Regions from separate parts of the Stenotrophomonas sp. CS3K5 genome, predicted to be linked through region 2. Evidence: riboswitches for the same ligand, from Rfam matches in the RefSeq annotation. Region 2 holds a riboswitch; the other holds the start of a gene.

Region 1 (4,318 bases), on a different contig from region 2:
CTGTCCAATCGAGGATTCTCGTCAACCATTGGAATGAGAAGACATATTGAAGGCCTAATCTCATTCGCACATCAAGTTGATCCAAATTACGCTAAAGATCTCTATTCGAAATTCAATCGTATTGATTGGTCTCAGTAATAAATTCGCGATCTTCTTGTAGGTCAGTAGATCGGCGTCACCTTCATCTGCGGCAGTGGCCGCGGCGCCCCATCGGTGAGGTCGGGGCCGAGGTCGTCCCAGCTGCGGCCCTGTTCGACCATCAGCCCCCACAGCTGCTGTGAGCCCAACCGCTTGTCTTCCGAGCCCAGCTTGTACGACGGTGGTGCCGGCACGCCGCTGGCGACCATCGAATAGGCTGCGCGATACGCCAGTACCTGCTGCGCCGGATCATCGGTACGCGCCACTTCCAGCGTGTAGCGCTGGTAGGCCGAGGCCAGGTTGCGCCAGCGGATCCAGTAGTGGTTCTCGAACGAGAACGCACAGAAGCGTGCACCGGCCAGGCTGCCCTTGTCGGCAATGCGGGTCAGCACCTCCTGCGGCATGTCCAGGTTCATTCCCCCCTCGTCACCCTGCAGGCTGACGTGCACGATGCGGTCGCGGTAGCCCGGCGCCCGTGCCTGCAGCAGGTCGCGCCAGTTCTGCATGGTCGCCACCACCGCGAACAGGAAGCGGCCCAGTTCGGCGGCGGCCAACGGCGTGGCGATCGACTGGTAGGTGCGCTGCCAGCCGTGACGGTTTTCGGTGGGCAGGAACACCGCGTGTTCCAGCGCCTGGCGGTCGCTGCCACCGTGACCGACGGCCTCGGCATGCTGCGGATAGACCAGATTGATGGCGAAGGTCGGCCAGCGCGGCAGCGCGGCGTCGAACAGATGGATCGGGAAGTTGCTGCTGATGCCGCCGTCGGAGAACCAGCAGATGCGGAAGGCGGTGATCACCGGTCCACAGGCCTGCCCCGCACTGGTCAACCCTTCCATGCTGTCGGCGACGTTGTGCTCCGGGTCGGCTGCCGCGGCCGTCGGCTCGCAGCGTCGCTCGCGGCGCGACGGCTCATGCAACGGCACCGCACTGATCAACAGCGGGAAGCTCAGGCTCATGCGCGTGGCCACCAGCACCGGCAGCTGCGGGCCCTGCGGCAGGCGGTGATAGTGCCGCCCGTCCACCTCCAGCGGCGGCCCGGCGTGGTCCACCAGCCACTGCACCACGCTGGCCGGGAACAGCTGCGCAAACTCCTCGCGCAGGAACCAGAACTGCGCCCCGCCCAGCGGCAGCGTGCGCGGCTCGTTGTGCGAGACACAGGTGGTGATCATCTGCAGGCTGATCGCATGCGGGCTGTCGGGCTCACCGGCGTAGCGCGGCGCGTCGTGCAGGTCGGCGAAGGTCAACGGCGCGTCCAGTGCCTTGCCCGACAGCTGCTGCAGGCAGGTGTGCAGCCACTCGGTCAGTGCCGGCCTGGAGCGGTCACGCCCCAGACCACTGCACAGGCCCAGCAGGTTGCGCCGCGCCACCCGCGCCACCCGCAGCGCAGCGCCGGCCACACCCGCCCCGTACGCGCACAGCAGCGACGGTACCAGCGTGGCCGCCATGCCGCTCCAGCCACCGCCCCACCACCCCAGGCCAAGCAGCAGCGCCAGCGAGACCAGCACTTCCAGCGGTGCAATGGTGAACACCGCGATGGCCAGGCACAGCAGCTTGCGCGGCAGGCCGGCATTGCCGGTAAGGACCACCAGCAGCCGGTATGCCGCACGCGCACCGCGTGCAGGCTGGAACAGCCGATAGATGAAGCCGCGCTGCGACAGCTGCGCCGACACCGCCGACAGTCCGTTGTAGCCGGCGTCATCGGGCAGGTGCTCGCCGGCCTGCTGGCGACGATCGCCGCAGGCCGCCGCCGCCGCCACTGCAGCGGCAATGGCGCCCGCCGAGGTACCGCCGATGCTCTTGAAGCGGTATTCGCGGGCCAGCGCGAGTACCGCATTGGGATACACGATGCCGCTGGTGATGCCGCCCTTCATGACCAGATCGCAATATTTGTCTGCCACACGCCCTCTCCCGTCCGCTGGTGTCCAGTATGGCAAGGGACGCTCTCACAACCTGAGAAGTGAGCCACACCACTGCACGGACTTCGGTCCTTGACCATTGCCGCCAACCGGTCCACCGTGCACACGCCGAAGGTATCCCTGCCCTCGCTCCGGCAAAGGCAGGGATTTGAACGGGAATCCGGTGAAGGCGCCTTGCGCGCCCATTCCGGAGCTGCCCCGCAGCGGTGAATGGAAACGAATCCTGCCAACAGCACTGGGCTCACGCCTGGGAAGCGGCAGGGAGTAGGAGGGCTTCGGCCCGTGTCCATCAGCCCGAAGACCGGCCCCGGCCGGGGGACACGACCGTCCCCTGATTCGACCTGGACTCTCCGCGGGGAGGGTGCCGGGGCTGTCGTTGTCCTGCGCACGCGGGCAGCGCGGTCGCGCGCGTCCTTTCCACGGTATCCGGTCAGACCCGTTCCCCACGCCCTGAGGCAGGGGCCGTCGCCGTTGCCGGCGGCCCCTGCGGTACCTGACGATGACCGAACTCCAACGCCCCACCCTGACCCTGCCCGCCGACGGCAAGCGCCTGCTGCTGCATTCGTGCTGCGCGCCCTGTTCGGGCGAAGTGATGGAGGCGATCACTGCCTCCGGGATCGACTATGCGATCTTCTTCTACAACCCCAACATCCACCCGGTGAAGGAATACGAGCTGCGCAAGCAGGAGAACATCCGCTTCGCGCAGCAGCACGGCATTCCGTTCATCGACTGCGACTACGACACCGACAACTGGTTCAGCCGCGCGCGCGGCATGGAGAACGAACCCGAGCGCGGCATCCGCTGCACGATGTGCTTCGACATGCGCTTCGAGCGCACCGCGCTGTACGCGCATGAACATGGCTACGACACCATCAGTTCGTCGCTGGGCATCTCGCGCTGGAAGAACATGGCGCAGATCAACGACTGCGGCATCCGCGCCGCCTCGCGCTACGAGGGCCTGCAGTACTGGGACTACAACTGGCGCAAGGGCGGTGGTGCCAGCCGCATGGTCGAGATCAGCAAGCGCGAGCAGTTCTACCAGCAGGAATACTGTGGCTGCGTGTACTCGCTGCGCGATGCCAACCGCCACCGCCGTGAAACCGGCCGCGAGCGGATCAAGATCGGCCTGCTGTACTACGGGCAGGACGCTGAGCCGGCGCAGGGCGATTGACGTACGCCCGGGGGGCGGCCACGCTGGTCGCCCCTTCAGTTTGTAGTGGATCTGCCATGACTTCCCTGCCCGCCGATGTCGCCCTGCTGGTGATCGACCTGCAGCCGGACTTCATGCCCGGCGGCGCACTGGCCTGCGACCAGGGTGATGCACTGGTGGCGCCGATCAACGCGCTGCTGGCGCAGCGCCACTACCGCACGGTGGTGGCCACCCAGGACTGGCACCCGGCCGACCATGCCTCGTTCGCCAGCCAGCATCCCGGCCAGCGCCCGTTCGAGACCATCCTGCTGCACGCACAGCCGCAGACCCTGTGGCCCGACCACTGCGTGCAAGGCAGCGAAGGCGCCGTGCTGCACCCCGGCGTGGACTGGACCTCGGCCGACCTGATCCTGCGCAAGGGCACGCGCCAACAGGTGGATTCGTACAGCGCCTTCCGCGAAAACCATGGCCCCGACGGCGAGCGCCCGGCCACCGGCCTGGCCGGTTGGCTGCACGAGCGCCGCATCCGCGAGGTGCACGTGTGCGGCCTGGCGCGTGACTACTGCGTGCTGTGGAGCGCGCAGGACGCGGTGAAATCCGGCTTCCGGGTGAAGTTCCTGTGGGAGCTGACCCGGCCGGTGACCGAGGCCAACGACGCGATGGTGCGCGAGGCGCTGGGCAAGGTGGGGATTGCGGTGATCTGAGCAATGACCGCCGGGCATGGCCCGGCGCTACCGGCAATCCGACCCGAAACGTAGTGCCGGCCGCTGGCCGGCTCCCTCGGGATCTCTACCATTGCCGGCCAGCGGCCGGCACTACCGGAATACGACCGTGCGATGCCCGTTGAGCAGGATGCGGTGCTCCACATGCCGGCGCACCGCGCGTGCCAGCACCTGCGACTCGGTATCGCTGCCCAGCCGCACCAGCTCGCGCGGCGCCATCGCATGGTCGACGCGGGCCACGTCCTGTTCGATGATCGGGCCTTCGTCCAGATCCTCGGTTACGTAGTGCGCGGTGGCACCAATGATCTTGACCCCGCGCGCGTGCGCCTGGTGGTACGGCTGCGCGCCCTTGAAGCTGGGCAGGAAGCTGTGGTGGATGTTGATCGCACGGC
Region 2 (4,318 bases):
GCGGCGGATCGCTGCGGCCATCGAGGTATTCATCACGGCCGTTGCCCGCGTGGCGGACCAGATCGAGAATCATCGCTGCCGGCCGGTCTGTACCTGCCGGCGCAGCAGCGCCTCGGACAGGCCAGCGGCGGGGATCGGTAGCGGTTGGAACAGAATCATCGGCAACACTTCCAGAACGGATGCCCCGCGACGGGGCGCATCATTCTAGCGTGCGCCGCCCTCTGCCTGCCCACCTGCAACGGCGCTGCGCACCGGCGTGGCGGGCGACATCAGCCGTTTGCCGAGACGGATCATCGGGGCTTCGACGAAGCGATGGCCGAGTGCAGCCAGCGGCAGTACCACCAGCAGCGTCACCGCCGCGCACAGCAGGTAACCGACACTGCCGCCCTGGACGGCAAGCACCCGCGCGAACACCGGACCGAGCACCGCGATGACGATCGGATGCCCGAGATAGAGCGAATAGCTCACCGTGCCCAGCCAGGCGGAAAAGCGGTTCACCAGCCAACGCGGCGGGCACTGCGAGAAGCCCAGCAGCAGGCACAGGTAGCCCAGCCCCGACAACTGCCACTGCCAAGGGCCGGCGGCAGCCCAAGCGGCTGAGGACGCGGCCAGCAGCAACAACAGCACACCGGCCAGGTTCAACCCCTGTGCCCAGCGCCGCGCGCGCGGTGCCGGCAACCGCGCCAGTGCAGCAAAGGCATGGAAGCCCACCAGCCCCATCGCGAAGACGGGGGCATGGCGCAGCCAACCGTAGTCACCCAGCGAGGCCTGGAGGCGCGGGCCCAGCACGCCCATCCAGGCCAACGCCACCAGCGCCAGCAACCCGATCAGCAGGGCCCAGGCGCTGCGCGCCTTGCCGACCAGCACGTAGAGCGCGGGAAAGATGGCGTAGAACAGCATCTCCACGCCCACCGCCCAACTGGCCCACACGATGCCCGCTTCCCATCCCGGGAACAGGTTGAAGGTGAAGGACAGGTTGGCCGCGATCTCCCCCCATGAATGGCCGGCATGGTCGCCGCGACCATCGCGGAACAGGGAGAACATCAACAGCACATAGAACAGCGGCGCGATGCGAAGGAATCGATGCAGATAGAAGCTCAGCAGCGGCCGGCCGCTGACCTGGTGCCGGGGCATGGTGTAACACAGGGAAAACGCACTGATGACGAAGAACAGCGCAACGCCGGTGGCCCCCATGTGCACGGCCGGCAGCCAGGCCGCCGCTACCGGCAGGGCCGGTGCCGGCATCGACTGTACGTGGTACAGCACCACGTACACCGCCGCCAGCCCACGCAGGGCATCGAGAAACTGCAGGCGATCCTTCGCAACCATGGCCACTCGCACGAACCTGAAGAGGCCACTACTCTAACGCCCGCGGCAGGCAATGACTTAGACTGCGCGCACTTCCAGGTGACCTGCGGCTTCGGCCGGCAGGTTGAAACGGGAAGCCGGTGACGCGCGATTCCGCGCCATGCCGGCGCTGCCCCCGCAACGGTAAGCACGTCAGTTCCAGGCAATACGCCACTGTGCCGCGCGCACGGGAAGGCGCCTGGACGGTGGCCTCGCGCCACCCGGCGGCGAGCCCGGAGACCGGCCCGGAAGCCTCAGGTCGCGATGCGGTGGGCATGGCGCCAGATGCCTGCAGCCTGCGGGCATCGGCGCGTGCCTGCCTTCGCGGCTCCTCCCCTTCGCCACGCGGGCGTGCGTGGCACCTGGAGTCCCCCCATGAAGCTGCAGTCCCGAATGCTGTCCCTGGCCGTGCTGGCCGCCCTGCCCGCGCTGGCCCATGCCAACCAGGACACCACCGCGCTTGACCAGATCCTGGTCACTGCCACCCGCACCCCGATCGCCCTGCAGGACAGCATCGCGCCAGCGCAGGTGATCGACCGTGCGCAGATCGAATCCAGCCAGGCCACTTCGCTGCAGGAGCTGCTGCGCGGCCGTGCCGGCATCAACCTGACCAACGCCGGCGGCCTCGGCAAGCAGAGTTCGCTGTTCCTGCGTGGCACCAACTCCGGCCACACCGTGGTGCTGGTCGATGGCGTGCGCATCAACAGCGCCGACCTCGGCCTGGCCATGTACCAGGACCTGCCGCTGGCGCAGATCGAGCGCGTGGAAATCGTCCGTGGTCCGCAGTCGAGTCTGTACGGCGCCGATGCCATCGGTGGCGTGATCCAGATCTTCACCCGTCGCAACCAGGGTGACTTCGCCCCGCACTTCCAGCTCGGTGGCGGCAGCAACGGCCTGCGCGAGGCCAGCGGTGGCATCGGCGGCGGCACCGAGCGCGGCTGGTTCGGCGCCGACATCGCCTACCAGCATTCCGATGGCATCGATGCCTGCCGTGGCTCGGCCACGCTGTTCACCGGCTGCTTCGCCGACGAGCCTGACCGCGACGGCTACCGCAACCTGTCCAAGAGCCTGCGCGGCGGCTATACCTTCAACGAGCAGTGGAACGTGGAAGGCAGCGCGTTGCGCGCCGATGGCAAGAACCATTACGACGGCTACTACAACTACTCCGAAACCCGCCAGCAGGTGCTGGCCGGCAAGGTGCGCTACACCCCGTCCGAGCGCGTGGCCGTCACCGCCAACGTCGGACGCAGCGACAACGAATCGAACAACTTCGGCGCCTTCGATGTGCGTGGCAGCGCGCAGACCCACCGCGACAGCGCTTCGCTGCAGGGTGATTTCGGCGTGGCCGAGGGCCAGCTGCTGAGCGCCGGCGTCGACTGGAGCGAAGACAACCTGGACGGCAGCAGCGCCGGTTACCTCGTCGACAGCCGCCGCAACACCGGCGTGTTCGTGCAGTACCAGGGCCGCTTCGGCCGCCACCAGCTGCAGGCCAGCGCGCGTAACGACGACAACCAGCAGTTCGGCAACCACGCCACCGGCAGCGTCGGCTGGGCGATGGAGCTGGGCCACGGCCTGCGCCTCAACGCCAGCTACGGCACCGCCTTCAAGGCACCGACCTTCAGCGACCTGTACGACCCATGGAGCGGCGTGCCGACCCTGGATCCGGAGAAGTCCAAAAGCGCCAATCTGGGCGTTTCGCAGCAGGGCCAGGGCTGGCACTGGGGCCTGGACGTGTACGAAACGCGTATCGACGACCTGATCACCTACGATGCCGCGACGTTCCGGATGCAACAGGTGGAGAAGGCGCGCATCCGCGGCGCCGAACTGACCGGTGGCGCGCTGCTGGCCGGCTTCGACATCACTGCGCAGCTGAGCTACACCGACCCGCGCAACCGCACCGGGGACAGTGCCCAGTTCGACAACTGGCTGCCGCGCCGCGCGCAGCAGACCGCTCGCCTGGACATCGACCGTCGCTTCGGTGATTTCCGCGCCGGGGCGACCGTGCAGGGTGCCGGCAAGCGCTATGACGATGCCGCCAACACGGTGAAGGTCGGCGGCTACGGCACGCTGGACCTGCGCGCCGAGTACGCATTGACGCCATCGTGGTCGCTGCTGGCGCGCGCGGCCAACGTGTTCGACCGCAGGTACGAGACGGTGGCGTGGTTCAACCAGCCCGGCCGCGAGTACCAGCTGAGCGTGCGTTACCAGCCGAGGTAGTGCCGGCCGCTGGCCGGCAACATCATGACCTTCGGCAGCGCATTGCGGGGTGCCGGCCAGCGGCCGGCGCTACCCATTGGGTTGGCCCGGGTTACCGCCCGACGACCGGCGTTGTCCGTTGAATCAACGCTGCAACCCCGGCAGTTCGCGCAGGTCATCGATCACCGCCACCGCATGCGCGGTGGCCAGATCCAGGCCGCGCGGATAGCCGTAGCGCACCAGTGCGATCGGCATGCCGGCATCTTCGGCGGCGCGGTAATCGGTGAGCGAGTCACCGACCATCAGGCAATCCTCCACCGGCAGCCCGAAATGGGCGGCAATGTGGCGCAGCGGCTCGCCGCTGGGCTTGCGCTGTGGCAGCGAATCACCGCCCAGCACCAGCGCGAACGCATCGGCGATGCCCAGGTGCTGCAGCAGTGGCGGCACCAGGGCTTCGGGCTTGTTGGTGCAGATCGCCAGCGGCACGTCGCGGGCACGCAGCTGCGCCAGCGCCCCGGTCACCCCTTCGAACAGCTGCGGGCTGCGCAGCAGGCAGTCGCGGTAATGCACCATGAACACCGGCATCACGGCTGCCAGATCGACCTTGCGGCCGGCCGCCTGCATGGCCTGTTCAACCAGCCGGCCCACGCCGTCGCCGATCCAGCCCAGCACGGTGGACTCGGGCACGCGCGCCATGCCGATCTGCTCCAGCGTGCGGTTCAGCGCTTCAGCGATATCGGCGGCGCTGTCCACCAGCGTGCCATCAAGGTCGAAC

What was found. A riboswitch is a leader RNA that binds a small molecule or an ion and turns the genes downstream of it on or off. The one in region 2 is predicted to bind cobalamin.
Region 1: another riboswitch for cobalamin. It lies ahead of AC5YGJ_RS12150 (epoxyqueuosine reductase QueH); the one in region 2 lies ahead of btuB (TonB-dependent vitamin B12 receptor).

Annotation. Positions count from the first base shown of each region.
Region 1 covers NZ_JCAKRX010000007.1:95,113-99,430, forward strand. Annotated here, with positions in the region: gene AC5YGJ_RS12140 (reverse transcriptase family protein) at 1-138, shown strand, start outside; gene AC5YGJ_RS12145 (patatin-like phospholipase family protein) at 162-2,036, opposite strand; cobalamin riboswitch at 2,168-2,361, shown strand; gene AC5YGJ_RS12150 (epoxyqueuosine reductase QueH) at 2,554-3,225, shown strand; gene pncA (bifunctional nicotinamidase/pyrazinamidase) at 3,282-3,908, shown strand; gene purU (formyltetrahydrofolate deformylase) at 4,020-4,318, opposite strand, start outside.
Region 2 covers NZ_JCAKRX010000011.1:22,386-26,703, forward strand. Annotated here, with positions in the region: gene AC5YGJ_RS15620 (histidine phosphatase family protein) at 1-73, opposite strand, end outside; gene AC5YGJ_RS15625 (acyltransferase family protein) at 205-1,329, opposite strand; cobalamin riboswitch at 1,389-1,610, shown strand; gene btuB (TonB-dependent vitamin B12 receptor) at 1,723-3,564, shown strand; gene gph (phosphoglycolate phosphatase) at 3,688-4,318, opposite strand, start outside.